Regions from separate parts of the Priestia sp. YIM B13489 genome, predicted to be linked through region 2. Evidence: riboswitches for the same ligand, from Rfam matches in the RefSeq annotation. Region 2 holds a riboswitch; each other region holds the start of a gene.
What was found. A riboswitch is a leader RNA that binds a small molecule or an ion and turns the genes downstream of it on or off. The one in region 2 is predicted to bind S-adenosylmethionine.
Positions count from the first base shown of each region.

Region 1: another riboswitch for S-adenosylmethionine. It lies ahead of ACFX4W_RS27205 (hypothetical protein); the one in region 2 lies ahead of ACFX4W_RS23390 (bifunctional homocysteine S-methyltransferase/methylenetetrahydrofolate reductase).
Region 3: another riboswitch for S-adenosylmethionine. It lies ahead of ACFX4W_RS16630 (phosphoadenylyl-sulfate reductase); the one in region 2 lies ahead of ACFX4W_RS23390 (bifunctional homocysteine S-methyltransferase/methylenetetrahydrofolate reductase).

Region 1 is NZ_JBHZOQ010000053.1:4,125,655-4,129,966, forward strand. It holds gene ACFX4W_RS27195 (VOC family protein) at 1-673, shown strand, start outside; gene ACFX4W_RS27200 (M20/M25/M40 family metallo-hydrolase) at 692-2,305, opposite strand; gene ACFX4W_RS27205 (hypothetical protein) at 2,775-3,017, opposite strand; SAM riboswitch class I at 3,086-3,187, opposite strand; gene ACFX4W_RS27210 (M20 peptidase aminoacylase family protein) at 3,250-4,312, opposite strand, start outside.
Region 2 is NZ_JBHZOQ010000053.1:3,421,492-3,425,803, forward strand. It holds gene metH (methionine synthase) at 1-962, opposite strand, end outside; gene ACFX4W_RS23390 (bifunctional homocysteine S-methyltransferase/methylenetetrahydrofolate reductase) at 963-2,801, opposite strand; SAM riboswitch class I at 2,909-3,015, opposite strand; gene ACFX4W_RS23395 (YkvI family membrane protein) at 3,355-4,312, shown strand, end outside.
Region 3 is NZ_JBHZOQ010000053.1:2,125,692-2,130,003, forward strand. It holds gene sat (sulfate adenylyltransferase) at 1-26, opposite strand, end outside; gene ACFX4W_RS16625 (sulfate permease) at 79-1,158, opposite strand; gene ACFX4W_RS16630 (phosphoadenylyl-sulfate reductase) at 1,178-1,891, opposite strand; SAM riboswitch class I at 2,146-2,248, opposite strand; gene cdaS (sporulation-specific diadenylate cyclase CdaS) at 2,562-3,188, shown strand; gene ACFX4W_RS16640 (VOC family protein) at 3,286-3,669, shown strand; gene ACFX4W_RS16645 (potassium channel family protein) at 3,737-4,312, shown strand, end outside.

The DNA of each region.
Region 1 (4,312 bases), 700 kb from region 2:
CACCTTGGCTTATTTTAACCTCAGCTATATTGAATGGCTTGGGCTTAGAGATATCGCGTTAGCTCAAAACGTTACAGATAATGACCTTATTCAGCAGCTTGTTAACGAACATACACCGCTTGGTCATTTTGGCCGATTTGCACTTCGTACAGATGATATGGATTTGCTGATAAAAGAGCTGGAAAGCAAGAACGTCACTGTAAAAGGTCCTGTAGCGGGTTCTCGCCAAACCAATGATGGAGAAAGACTTCAATGGAAAATGTGTTTTATTGAAGCTGACCACGATTCCCTGCCTCTTCCTTTTTTTATTGAATGGGGTGAACCAGAAGAAAAACGCAAGCCAAAGCTAGCGGATCTTTCTTCCCACCAAGCTGGTCAGCTGCAGCTAAAAAATATTTACTGTGCTGTACATAACCTCGAAGAATCCATCAGCAAGTGGACGAAACTGCTGGACGTTCAGTCTGGCGAAAGCTACAAAGACTCTTTACTTGATGCACGTTGTCAAAAACTATATGTCAATGGAGGAAACCTTATTTTTTGCAGCGGAACACAAGGTGTTGTCCATGATACATTAAAAAAAGTTGGAGAACGTCCATTTTTGGTTGAATTGGATCACGCTCTAACACCGCAACAAATTACCGTACAAGGAGCTTCTTTTAAATTCAACAAATAAACATCAGCGGACGGATGTTTATTTGTGTGCTTCTTTTATAGCTTGATAAATGAAATGAGGCAAAATTTCAAAGGAATACTGAACGTCTAATCTTTCGGTCCATTGATGCGCATCTCTTCCCAGCGGTCCAATGTTCAGCACCGGCATCTTCAGCTCCTCTAGCTCTTCTAGCGGGATATGATACCCTTTATTCCATAGGGGCATATTGGCTACTAACGTGTTAAATGTATGAAGCGGATGCTGCAGGCTGGCATAGCTTAAATCCGAAATTCCGCCAAAATAACTTTGTTCAACTAGCTCCAATTGGAATTGCTCTTTGGCAGTTGCCCGTACGTTTGACAAAATCTCTTGTACAAACGGATCATCATGTGAACAAACGGCCGGATAAAAAGGCGGCGTAAAAAATAAGACCATCATCGGAGCTGCTTCTTTACATAAACCAGCTAAAGAGTTTACTAATTTAATGGTTTTATTTCTGTCATCCTCCTCTTGTGCCAAAAGTGCTGCTTCCATTTCGTGCACATATTTTTCTCCGTGCTGTTTGACTGCATGAGTATAAAGTTCTTCATACGTCCATACGTTCACGTCAAGAGATGAACCCTCCATTCCCTCAGCGTACTGCCTAGCGGCTTTATTATAATGTTTTTTTACATTCAAAGCTGCTTTTTCAGCCGATTTCAACAGCAGATCTGTTACTTCTTTAAGAGAGCGGTTTAACATAAATAAATTAAATAATACAACGGCAGAGTGCGGAATTTGAACTGAATACTCTTCTTTTAAATCTTTTTGTATCAGCACCGTAGGAGGTGGACTCGTTTCATCTCTTACTTTTTCGCAAAAATCAACGTTTAATTCTATTTCTTTTGTTAAATAAGAAGCTAGTAAATTAGCATTTAAACCAGCTAGCGGTTCCCCTACATGAGTTTCTTTTCCATAACACAAAAAGCTTGGCATGATTTTTCCAATCGATCCTGAGTACACATAGTTCGTTTGATCTCCAGGATAGCGGCTGAACACCGGTTCTGCATTTAGCATGAGAGAAAAATCCAGCTGATGTTTGCGGGCAAGTTCTAAAAGAACAGGCACTGCTTTTCTCATCCCAAGCGAATTTACTTCTTCATCCGGTACCGACAGCAGCAGGATGTTTCCGTCAAACTCTCCGTTGCATGCTCGTTCAACCATACTGATATGCAGGGCAATGCCTGCTTTCATGTCCATCGTTCCTCGGCCAAAAAGCCAGTCTCCTTTTATCATATCTTTTTGTACGTGCGCCGGAACTTGTTCCATATGGTTATAAAAAGTACGTGTTAATGTATCAGCGTGAAAAGCATCCTTTTTCCACTGTCCATAATCTTGTACATCCACTACATCGTAATGACTTACTAGTACAACTGTTTTGTTCGTATTTTTCCCTTGAACAAAAGCTGTAACAATCGATCGCCCGTCTCCTGTTGAATGAAGCTCGACTTGCTCATTTTTTTGAAAGTAAGGCAGCTTCAATAAATATGATGCTATCGATTCAGCCATTTCCACTTCTGCCATCGTTCCTGTCACGCTAGGTATAGAAACCAATTCGCTTACAAGTTTTTTTAACTGTTCTTTTGTTTGATACAAAGATGTTTTGTTCGACATACCCTTCATCTCTTTCCTTTTTCTAAATTTTCTATCAAACAAAACCATTCGTCAATCCCTTTGACAGAGACCCTTTCATCCTATCCCTATGTATCATAGTATGGCGCTGTCTTTACGCACATGATAAAAAAAGAGTGCGCGGCTAGGGATAGCACCGCACACTCTTTTTTTACTTTTGGTCATCTTCTAAAAAGTCTAGGATACGATCAATAAGCTGTTCGCTTCCTGCATCGTTTCCGTGTTCAAGAGACATTTCCATTTCAATGCTCCTTTCATAAAATATTCTTGTTTTATAACATACCACAATTCATTTCGAATGTAACCTTTAATTTGTGTAAAAATTTCGACAATTTATGATTAATTTTAAAACCTAGCGAGTATTGATTATACCCACCAGATTCTTTGCTTGTCAAAAACCATGCTTTCTATTTAAAAACACTTAAAAAATAGAGGCGCGAGCAGACTTCTTCTATAAAAGACAGCCTACTCGCTCAAGCTTGGAACAGCATGATGAATAAATTTCTAGTTCATTTGCTTTTTGTATATCTTTAATATCTATGCCTACAGCATATGTACGAACATGGTTTTCGACCACAATTTCATAAAATGTTTCTAACTCACGATAAGCTACTTGATAATGCTTTCCTAATAATTTCACTGCTTCCTTTAATGCTTTCTCTCCTGTATGTGCTGCAACTGCTGTATGACTCATAAAACCCTCTCCTTTTAGAAAAATAAAAAAAACTCATTTTGCTTTGATGCAAAATGAGTTTTTCACCCGTTTTATCACCCAAAGCACATGCTTTGCTGGTAGGAGCACCTTACATTCGTAGGTTGCTGTGGAGTCAAAGAGCCAGATCTCTCGTCCACTCGTGATAACTTTTTAATTTAAAATTTATTTTATCAAACAATTCCATCCGCGTAAATAGAAAAATAAAAATATTTTAATTTTTTCGGTAATGGAATGAATTCAAAAAACGAAAGCTTAGATTAGCAAAATAAGAAGCTGCTACAAGTAATGCCTCTTCATTTAATGAAAAAGAAGGATGGTGCCATTCATATGCTCCAGCTGTACCCATCCATACAAAAAATCCTGGTACATGCTGCTGATATACGGCAAAATCTTCTCCTCCAGGCGATTGTTCAGCTTCTACGACTTGATAACTAAGATCCTCTGCCGCTTTAATAGCCAGTTTTTCCAGCTTATCATCATTGTTGACTACAGGAAGATATGGATACCATTTAACGTCTACTGAAGCCCCGAAAGCTGCGCCAATCCCTTCAGCAGTTCGTTTCATAAGAGCCGGTATTTTTTCTCTCGCTTCTTCTTGAAAGGTACGCACCGTTCCTTCAAGCGTTACTTTGTCAGGAATGACGTTCCACGAGCTCCCTCCGTGGATTTGAGTTATGCTGACAACAACATTTTGAAAGGGGCTGAGATTACGGCTGACAATGGTTTGTAAACTAGTAACAATTTGACCAGCAGCAGCAATCGGATCTATTGTTTTTTCAGGAATACCCGCGTGACCTCCTACTCCTTTGACGTCAATTTCAAAACGATCAACGCTTGCCATTAAAGGTCCCGGTTTGATACCAATGGTTCCTACAGGAAGATCCGGTTTGTTATGCATCCCAAATATCGCTTCCACTCCTTCGAGCACACCTTTTTCAACTAGCATTTTTGCCCCTGAAGCCGTTTCTTCGGCTGGCTGAAAGATAAATCGAATCGTACCCCAAAGCTCGTGCTGACGCTCTTTAAGAAGGATAGCTGCTCCGATTATAGAAGCCGTATGAAAATCATGGCCGCACGCGTGCATAACACCGTTCACTTCAGAAGCAAATGGCAGATTGGTTTTTTCTTCAATTGGCAGCGCATCAATATCAGCTCGAATAGCGATAGTAGGTCCCGGCTTTCCTCCTACAATTTCTGCTACTGTCCCTACGTCTAATTGGAATGCATCCGCTATAGAAATATCATAGTGCTTTAACCACTTTTTAATACGTTTA
Region 2 (4,312 bases):
ACAGCATGGTTATGCTCGGAGCGATCAAGCGAACGGGGCGCAACCTCTTTTACCGCTTCCGCCAGTGCTTTAATATGAGCAGGCGTTGTACCGCAGCATCCGCCTACAAAGTTCAGCCAGCCTTTATCAGCAAACCCTTTAATTTTTTGAGCAAGCAGCTCAGGGGATTCATGATAATTGCCTTCTTCATCCGGAAGTCCAGCGTTTGGATAACAGCTAACTGCTGAAGTGGCTAGGTCTGAAAGAGAGCGAATATGATCCGTCATAAATTCAGGGCCTGTCGCGCAGTTAAGTCCGACTGAAAGAGGCTTCATGTGTTCCAGTGATAAGTAAAAAGATTCGATATCTTGACCAGCGAGAGTTGTTCCCATCGGCTCAATTGTTCCTGAAATCATAATAGGAACTTCGGTTTTTAGTTTTTCAAACGCCGCTGTAATACCTAAAAATGCGGCTTTTACGTTCAGCATATCTTGACAGGTTTCGACTAAAAGCAAGTCAACGCCGCCGTCTAACAAACCTCGAGCTTGCTCTTCATACGATTCTACTAACTCAGGGAATGTAATACCTCCGGTAACAGAGAGAGTTTTAGTGGTAGGACCGATAGCTCCAGCTACGAACCTAGGCCATTCGGGAGTTGAATATTTATCGCGGGCTGCACAAGCAAGCTTCACAGCTTCGATATTCAATTCATACGCCAAGTGACCTAAATCGTATTCATCAAGTACGGTAGATGTTGAGCCAAACGTATTGGTTTCAATGATGTCAGCACCTGCTGCAAAGTACTCTTCATGAATGCGCTGAATCACATGAGGCGCTGTTCGAGTCAAATATTCGTTGCAGCCTTCATATTCTTCGCCGCCAAAATCTTCAGCGGTTAAATCAGCATCTTGAATCATCGTTCCCATTGCTCCATCGATGATGAGTATTCGCTTCTTTAGTTGTTGTTCGATAAGTGAGCTCATTTATATCTTCCTTTCTGATGTAACAAGTTGCTTGTCATGAATATAGCGTGTTAGAATTTCGGTCATTTCATAGCGCATAAACGGCGTAATTAAGTAAATACCGTCAAATAACTCATATGCTGTATCAATTAAGCTTTTTGCAATCGCAAGACCTTCGACTTCACCGCGGATTCGGTCATTTCCCGTTGCATCCATGCGTTCTAGAATATCTTCTGATAATTTAATTCCAGGTACTTCATGGTGAATAAATCGAGCATTTCTTGCGCTTGTTAACGGCATGATACCGATATATACCGGTGTTGTTAAATGTTTGGTTGCTTCATATACCTCTTCAATTTGCTTAGTTGAATAGAGAGGCTGAGTAATGAAATAGTGAGCCCCGCAGTCGATTTTCTTTTCCAAACGCTGAACGGCTCGGTCTAAGTGACGCACGTTTGGGTTAAAGGCAGCTGCAATGGAAAAATTGGTTTTTTGACCAAGTGGTTTGCCGGAATAAGATAGTCCTTCATTAAACTGAGCGATTAAACTAATCAAGTCAAATGAAGATAAATCGTAGACCGAAGTGGCGCCAGGGAAATCGCCAACTTTTGACGGATCACCCGTAATTGCAAGTACTTGATTCATTCCTAGCGTATGAAGTCCCATTAAATGAGATTGAAGTCCAATTAAATTTCGGTCGCGACAGGTAATATGAATAAGCGGTCGTGCTTTTGTTTCTTGCTGCATCAGTGTTGCCATTGCCAAGTTGCTGATGCGAGGTGAGGCAAGAGAATTATCAGCTAATGTAATAGCATCTACGCCGACTTTATCAAGTGCTTTTGCGCCTTCTAAAAATTTCGTCGGACCAAGCTGTTTAGGCGGATCTAGCTCGACGATAACCGAGCGGCGCTTCTTCACAATTTCATGCATATGAGGTTTATCCTGCTGCTCACGCTCTTGAACCGTAACGGCAGGTCTCATTTTAACAACTTTGCTTGTAATCGGAGGCAGCTCTTTTAAGGCAGATGACATTGCGCGTACGTGAGCTGGTGTTGTACCGCAGCATCCTCCAATTAAGCGAACCCCTTGTTCGCGGAATAAACGCGCGCTTTCTACAAAGTAGTCTTCATTTGTTTCATATTCCAGCTTTCCTTCCACATACGCCGGAAGGCTGGCATTAGGGTAAGCAGATAAGAAAGCACGATCAGGAAGCGGTACTTCTTCAAGAGACTGAATCATATGATAAGGACCTAAACGGCAGTTTAGCCCGACAACATCTGCTCCCAGCGCCTCTAATTCTTTTAATGCATCTGCTAAAGGGCGGCCATCTTGCAGTACGCCAATATCATGCAGGGAAACGTGAGTAATAATAGGCTTATCCGTTTCTTTTCTTGCCAGTGTAAGAACGGTTTTTAATTCTTCGAAATCATAGTATGTTTCAAACAAAAGGCCATCCACGCCTTCATTTAAAAGCCAAAACATCTGTTCACGAATGCTTCGCTTAACCTCTTCTAAACTAATAGCGTTTTTTTGGAAAGAACGAATTCCGCCGAGTGTACCAACCACGTAAGCCTGATCTTTTGCAGCTTGTTTCGCTAATTTTACACCAGCAACATTGATGTCTTTGACTGAATCTTCTAATCCATAACGGGCAAGTTTTTGATAATTAGCAGCGTACGTATTTGTTTGAATAACGTTTGCACCAGCTTCTACATAGGCTCTGTGAATACGAGCAACCTCTTCTGGTTTGGTGATGTTTAGTTCTTCAAAACAGCTGTCAATACCGTGTGAGTAAAGGAGGGTACCAGTGGCACCATCCCCAATTAAAATTTTAGACTTTAAATCTTCAAGTAACCCCATGTCAAAACCTCCTTAAATTGTTCCGCTTCTATTTCACGAGTGATTCGTTTTATGCAATATGCCGATAAAATAGAAAAAGTCTTCTTAAGAAGAAGACTTTTTTCGCCTTCTTATCTTCCAAGCAATAAATTGCTTGCTGGATTTAGCACCATGTCTCTAACGACTGGTTGCTGAGGTTTCAAAGGGCCAGTCCCTCCACCTCTCATGATAAGAATCAATTGTATATAATTGAAACATATTTTTTTAAATAGAAAGAATACTTATTTAATAATTTATCTGATTTTTAGAAATTATACAACAGTAAATTGTGAATTTCCAGCAAATATTGAGGAAAATTTAAAAGCTAAAGGGAAAATATCCGTATATTTTGTTTGAAAATGACTGTTATGTTAGGGGTTAAAGAGTTTTTTGTGAGAAATACAAAAAGAAAATGAAAAAAATAAACCAAAAGGCACAAGCACTGGGATGTGCGTAGATTTACACGTGAAAAGGCTCGTCTTTTTTTTATCGTTTCTACATATAGTGAACTATGAAGGATAGAAGGGTGATGGGCATGAAAAGGTGGAAACTCACGCTGCAGGTTGCTGCTACGTATGTAGGCACCGTTGTAGGAGCCGGTTTTGCAACAGGCAAGGAAATCGTTCAATTTTTTACACAGTACGGGGAACTTGGAATGGTCGGAATTTTGGTCAGCGGCTTGTTTTTTATTTGGCTAGGTTCAAAAATGATGCTGCTTTCGCACGCAATTGGGGCTTCTTCTTATCAGCAGCTTAATACATATTTATTTGGTGATGTGCTTGGAAAAGTGGTAAACGGTGTAATGATTGTCATTTTATTTGGAGTAACTTCAGTCATGCTAGCGAGTACGGGAGCAATAGGAAAAGAACAGTTTGGGCTGTGGCCTCCTGTTGGGATGATTTTTACAATTGTTTTAACTTATATATTTATCGCAAAAGGAATTAACGGTATTTTAATGGTTAATTCTCTTGTTGTGCCGATGATGCTTTCATTTGCTTTTATCATATTTATGCCGAATATCAGCTATTTCTCACTGATTCAAACGAAGCCGGATTTAACGCTCGTCACGCAGTGGAAGTGGGCGGTTAGTCCCTTTTTATATATTTCCCTGAATCTAGCTTTGGCTCAGGCCGTTTTGGTCCCATTAGGAAGCTCGGTGAAAGATAGGAGCGTGATTACAAAAGGGGCCTTAATAGGAGGTTGTGTACTTACGTTTATGCTTGTTTCTACTCATCTTGCCCTTTCCAATTTGCCTTATTCATTTCAACTTGATATTCCGATGAGTGCCGTTGTTAAAAATATCTCAGCGTGGGTGAATGTTTTATTTACGGTAGTTGTGTTGGGCGAGATTTTTACTACATTGATTGGAAATGTATTTGGCATCGCTAAGCAGCTTCAGTCATTTCTTCCCCTCAATGACAAACAAGCTTTTGCGTTTATTATCTTGGCTTGCTTTATTATTGGGCAATTCGGATATGCCCAGCTTCTTGAGT
Region 3 (4,312 bases), 1.3 Mb from region 2:
CCACCGTGTGCTTGAATTGTTGTCATTTTGTAAAATCCTCCTTAAATAATTAACACAATATAATAAAAAGCACTTGAATCACGCAGTCATTTTTTCTTTTTCCGACTGCAAGCTTGCTCTTTTTCTTCTAGTCGCTCTAGCTAAGCTTAGAACACCTGCTGTGGCAATACATCCGCTAGCTAGCACCACAAATGAATATAAGTCGCTTTCAAGTACTAATTTCACAAGAACATATGAGATTACGAGTGAAAATACAGGGGAGACCACCCAAACCTTTAACATTTGAATGACAACTTCGCGCTGTTCTTTCGTGAATCCCGTTTTCGCTGCTCCTATTCCAATAATAGAAGACGTAGTGACCTGTGTAAGGGGTACTGGCAAACCAAACAGTGAAGCGACTGTGACAAGAGAAGCACCAGTACCCGAGATAATGCACCCTTCCCCTACAGAATAGCGAGTAATTTTTTTCCCGTTTGTTTCAATAACTCGGCCTCCTAGTAAAAGAGCTCCGAGCGCCACTGCCAATCCTCCTGCTATGACACCCGTTGTGGCATCCATTAATCCAGCTCCTACTAGAGGACCGACAGCATTTGCCACGTTATTCATTCCAGCTGAGAAGGCTTCAAAGAATCCCGTCGCTATAACTAAAATCGTTAAAACTCTTTTCCACGTTCCCTTTGCTTCTTTTTTATGCGCTCCGCGTTTTATCACTTTTCCAATCAAAAAAGCAATGACAAATGAAACCAGCGGAACAATAATCCAAAAAGACATGACAACTAAAAGTTTTTCCACATACAGAGATTGATAAGCTACGCCTACTCCAACAACTGAACCAACCGTTACTTCACTTGTTGATAGAGGAATACCAATTAAATTCGCGAAAAAGAGTGACAGCGTTGCAGCAGCCAGAATGATAATAACTAATTCTACTGACAGCAATTTTTCAGGTATGATACCTGAACTGATGGTTTTTACCACCTCGCCGCCTCCGATAATGGCTCCGAGCACAATACCTACAGCACAGATGAACAGGGCTACTCTTTTCTTTTTAATCGCACCGGAGCCGTATGAAACGCCCATAGCTGCTGCTGCACCGCTTGCCCCAATATTCATTGCAAAAAAAAGCGCAATGATAAAGGCAACATATAAAAGCATCATTTATTCAGCTCTTTCGTATTTAAGATTCGTGTAATCCGCATTCAACTTTTTGTGTACCTGCCCATCTTCCTGAACGTAAATCGTCTACATTGTAGGCAGGTGCGGTACAGGGCTCACAGCCGATACTTGGGTAGCCTTGATCATGAAGTTTGTTATATGGTAAATCATGCTTATACACATAGCGCCAAACTTCTTTCCAGGACCAATGAATTAACGGGCAGACTTTCACTTTCTTGAATTTCTCATCTTTATTAAAATAATTCGTGTTGGCACGAGATTCAGACTGCTCGCGTCTCAAACCAGAAATCCACGCATCATAAGGAGCAAGAGATTCCCTTAGCGGGATGATTTTTCGAATTTGACAGCATAGGTTAGGCTGACTCTTCCAAAGCTCATCTCCATGTTTCTCAGCTTGTTCTGCAAGCGTTAAATCCGGTTTTTTCATATGAATACGCAAATCAGGAAAGCGTTCTTTAATTGCATCAATTACTTCATATGTTTCTTTAAAATGAACGCCCGTATCTAAAAAGACAATTTCAGCATCTTTTTTCACTTTTGAAATTAAATCAATTAACACGATTCCTTCGATACCAAAGCTTGATGCGTAAATAATTGAATCTCCGTAGGTATCATACGCCCACTGCAATGCTGAAAGGGCTCCTTTTGTTTCATCTTCACTGTCGAACTCTGGAAATGTATCACTCCAGTTTTCGTACGTATATAAGTCTGCCATTTTCTTCACTCCAATTCTTAGTTATCCGCGTTATCCAATAAAAAAAGACGGTTTTACCCACTAGAATTGGATAAAACCGCCTCTAGTGTGTCTAGTCAGCGAAACTATTTAATTCTTACTTTGCTTCGACATGCTCAAAAATTTGTTTTAAGTCGGGGGTTACAGTCATTGGTGTCCCTCCTCAAATTATCGCTTGCGCTATATCAAAATAAAAAGTCTTCCATATTGAAAGACTGGGTAGGCAATAAATTTTCACCTTATCTTTCAAAATGATACACACTTTGCTGGAATTAGCACCTTGCTAAGCAGGTTGCCGGGGTTCAGCGGGCCAGATCCCTCCACCACTCTTGATAAGCATTTTTTAAAAATTTTAGCATATTTAGAATATTTGTCAACATTAAAAATCATATATCCGATAAGAAAACTATACTTTAAATTCACAGAAATATCTATACTTTTATTTAAAACAACATATGTAAATTTAACCCAAATGTGAACATATCAATTTATAAAACGCTTTCTTTTTTCTCCAACTTTTTATATTCTCTTGCTAAATAAAACACAAAACCTCTCTATAAAATTAATAAGGGATTTATAAGCTTTACGGATAATTCACCCACATTAGCACACATTACAGATAACACTGACTGACAGATAGGAGCTATATAAGATGGAGAGACAACCTTTTCAATTAGACGATACAATTAAAAATAATGTGCGAACATATTTACAGCAGATTTCAACTGAAGCCTCTAATTTAATTAAACATTTAGACACGAGTGATCATTGTATCCTATGTGATTTTGAGGAGATGAGAAGGTTATTTCAAGATGTTCAAGCTACGGCTGCCTCTTATTACTTGCGCCATTATTTATCGCCTTATACATTTGAATATGCTGCTCTGTCTTTAGCTATTCATAACCTTTCGGAGAAACGTCACGGCGCTTTAATTGTCATTGAACGGGAACAAAATGTAGACCCTCTTATTCAAAAAGGAATGCCTATTCAAGCTCCTGTCAGCGCTACGCTAGTTGAGACACTGTTCTATCCAGGGACACCCTTACATGACGGAGCCGTCCTAATTAGAAATAATCAGCTTATTTCAGCTGCTAATGTTTTACCTCTTTCGTCTATTATTTTAACGAACAAAAAATTGGGAACACGTCACCGTGCAGCCATTGGAATGTCGGAAAAATCGGATGCATTAATTTTAGTTGTATCTGAAGAAACAGGCAAAATTTCGTTTGCTCTTGATGGAAGCCTCTACCCTATTCACTCCAGCAAAAATATGATTTAAGAGCCCTTTCCTGATAAGCAGCCCTATCTTGACTTCTATATCCTTTCTCTTTAATATATTTCATAGTTTTTACATACTATAGATACGGGTGATGCATATGACAATTTTAAAATTTGAACATGTAGGCGTTCAAGTAAAGGATATAGAAGAATCGATTGAGTTCTATACGCAAAAAGTGGGATTAGAGCTCATCGAAAAACTACCACATACCGATCCGTCTTTGAAGCTAGCTTTTCTAGGTTTAGAAGGCAATGTAATCGTAGAGTTAATTCAAGGGTATAACTCAAGCTTACCTAACGAAGGTAAAGTTCATCATTTTGCGCTGGCAGTAGACGGAATTGAAGAGGAGTTTGAGCGTTTAAAATCAGCAGGCGTTTCATTTGTGGAAGAAAACATTGTAACTTTGCCAAATGGAGCAAGATACTTATTTTTCTACGGTCCAGACAAAGAATGGATTGAATATTACGAAGTAAAAAGATAAAGATATCTTATACCTTCAGTGAAAAATGGTCATACTGTGGCTATGACTAATCACTGGAGGTTTTTTTATGATGGAATGGCTATTATTTCGACTTTTTCGTCGTTCTATTTTAGTGCGGCTTCTTTTTATTATCGGCTGCCTTGTTCTGTTTTTTGGCATGCTTATACATTTCCTAGAGCCGCAAACGTTTGGGAATGTGTTTGAAGGAATTTGGTGGGTTATTATTACAATCTCTACTATAGGGTACGGTGATTTTGCTCCGACCACTACGATTGGAAGGTTAGCTGCAATTATTTTAGTTCTGATCGGAACGGGATTTATTACTACTTATTTTGTCACGCTTTCTAAAATTGCTGTTTCTGCTGAGAGCGCTTATTTGGAAGGGAATTTAAAATTTTATGGAAAAGATCACTTCATCGTTGTTGGGTGGAATGAGCGCGCCAAACTCGTGTTAGAGTATTATCGCGACGCATTTCATAAAGAAGACATTGTGCTTATCGACGACTCTCTGACTAAAAATCCCATGATTTGTGATCGCGTTCATTTTATTAAAGGAAGTCCCTCTCATTATGAAGTATTAGAACTTGCCAACGCTCGGTACGCAAAAAAAGTGCTGATTACTGCCGATCAGCATAAGACAGAA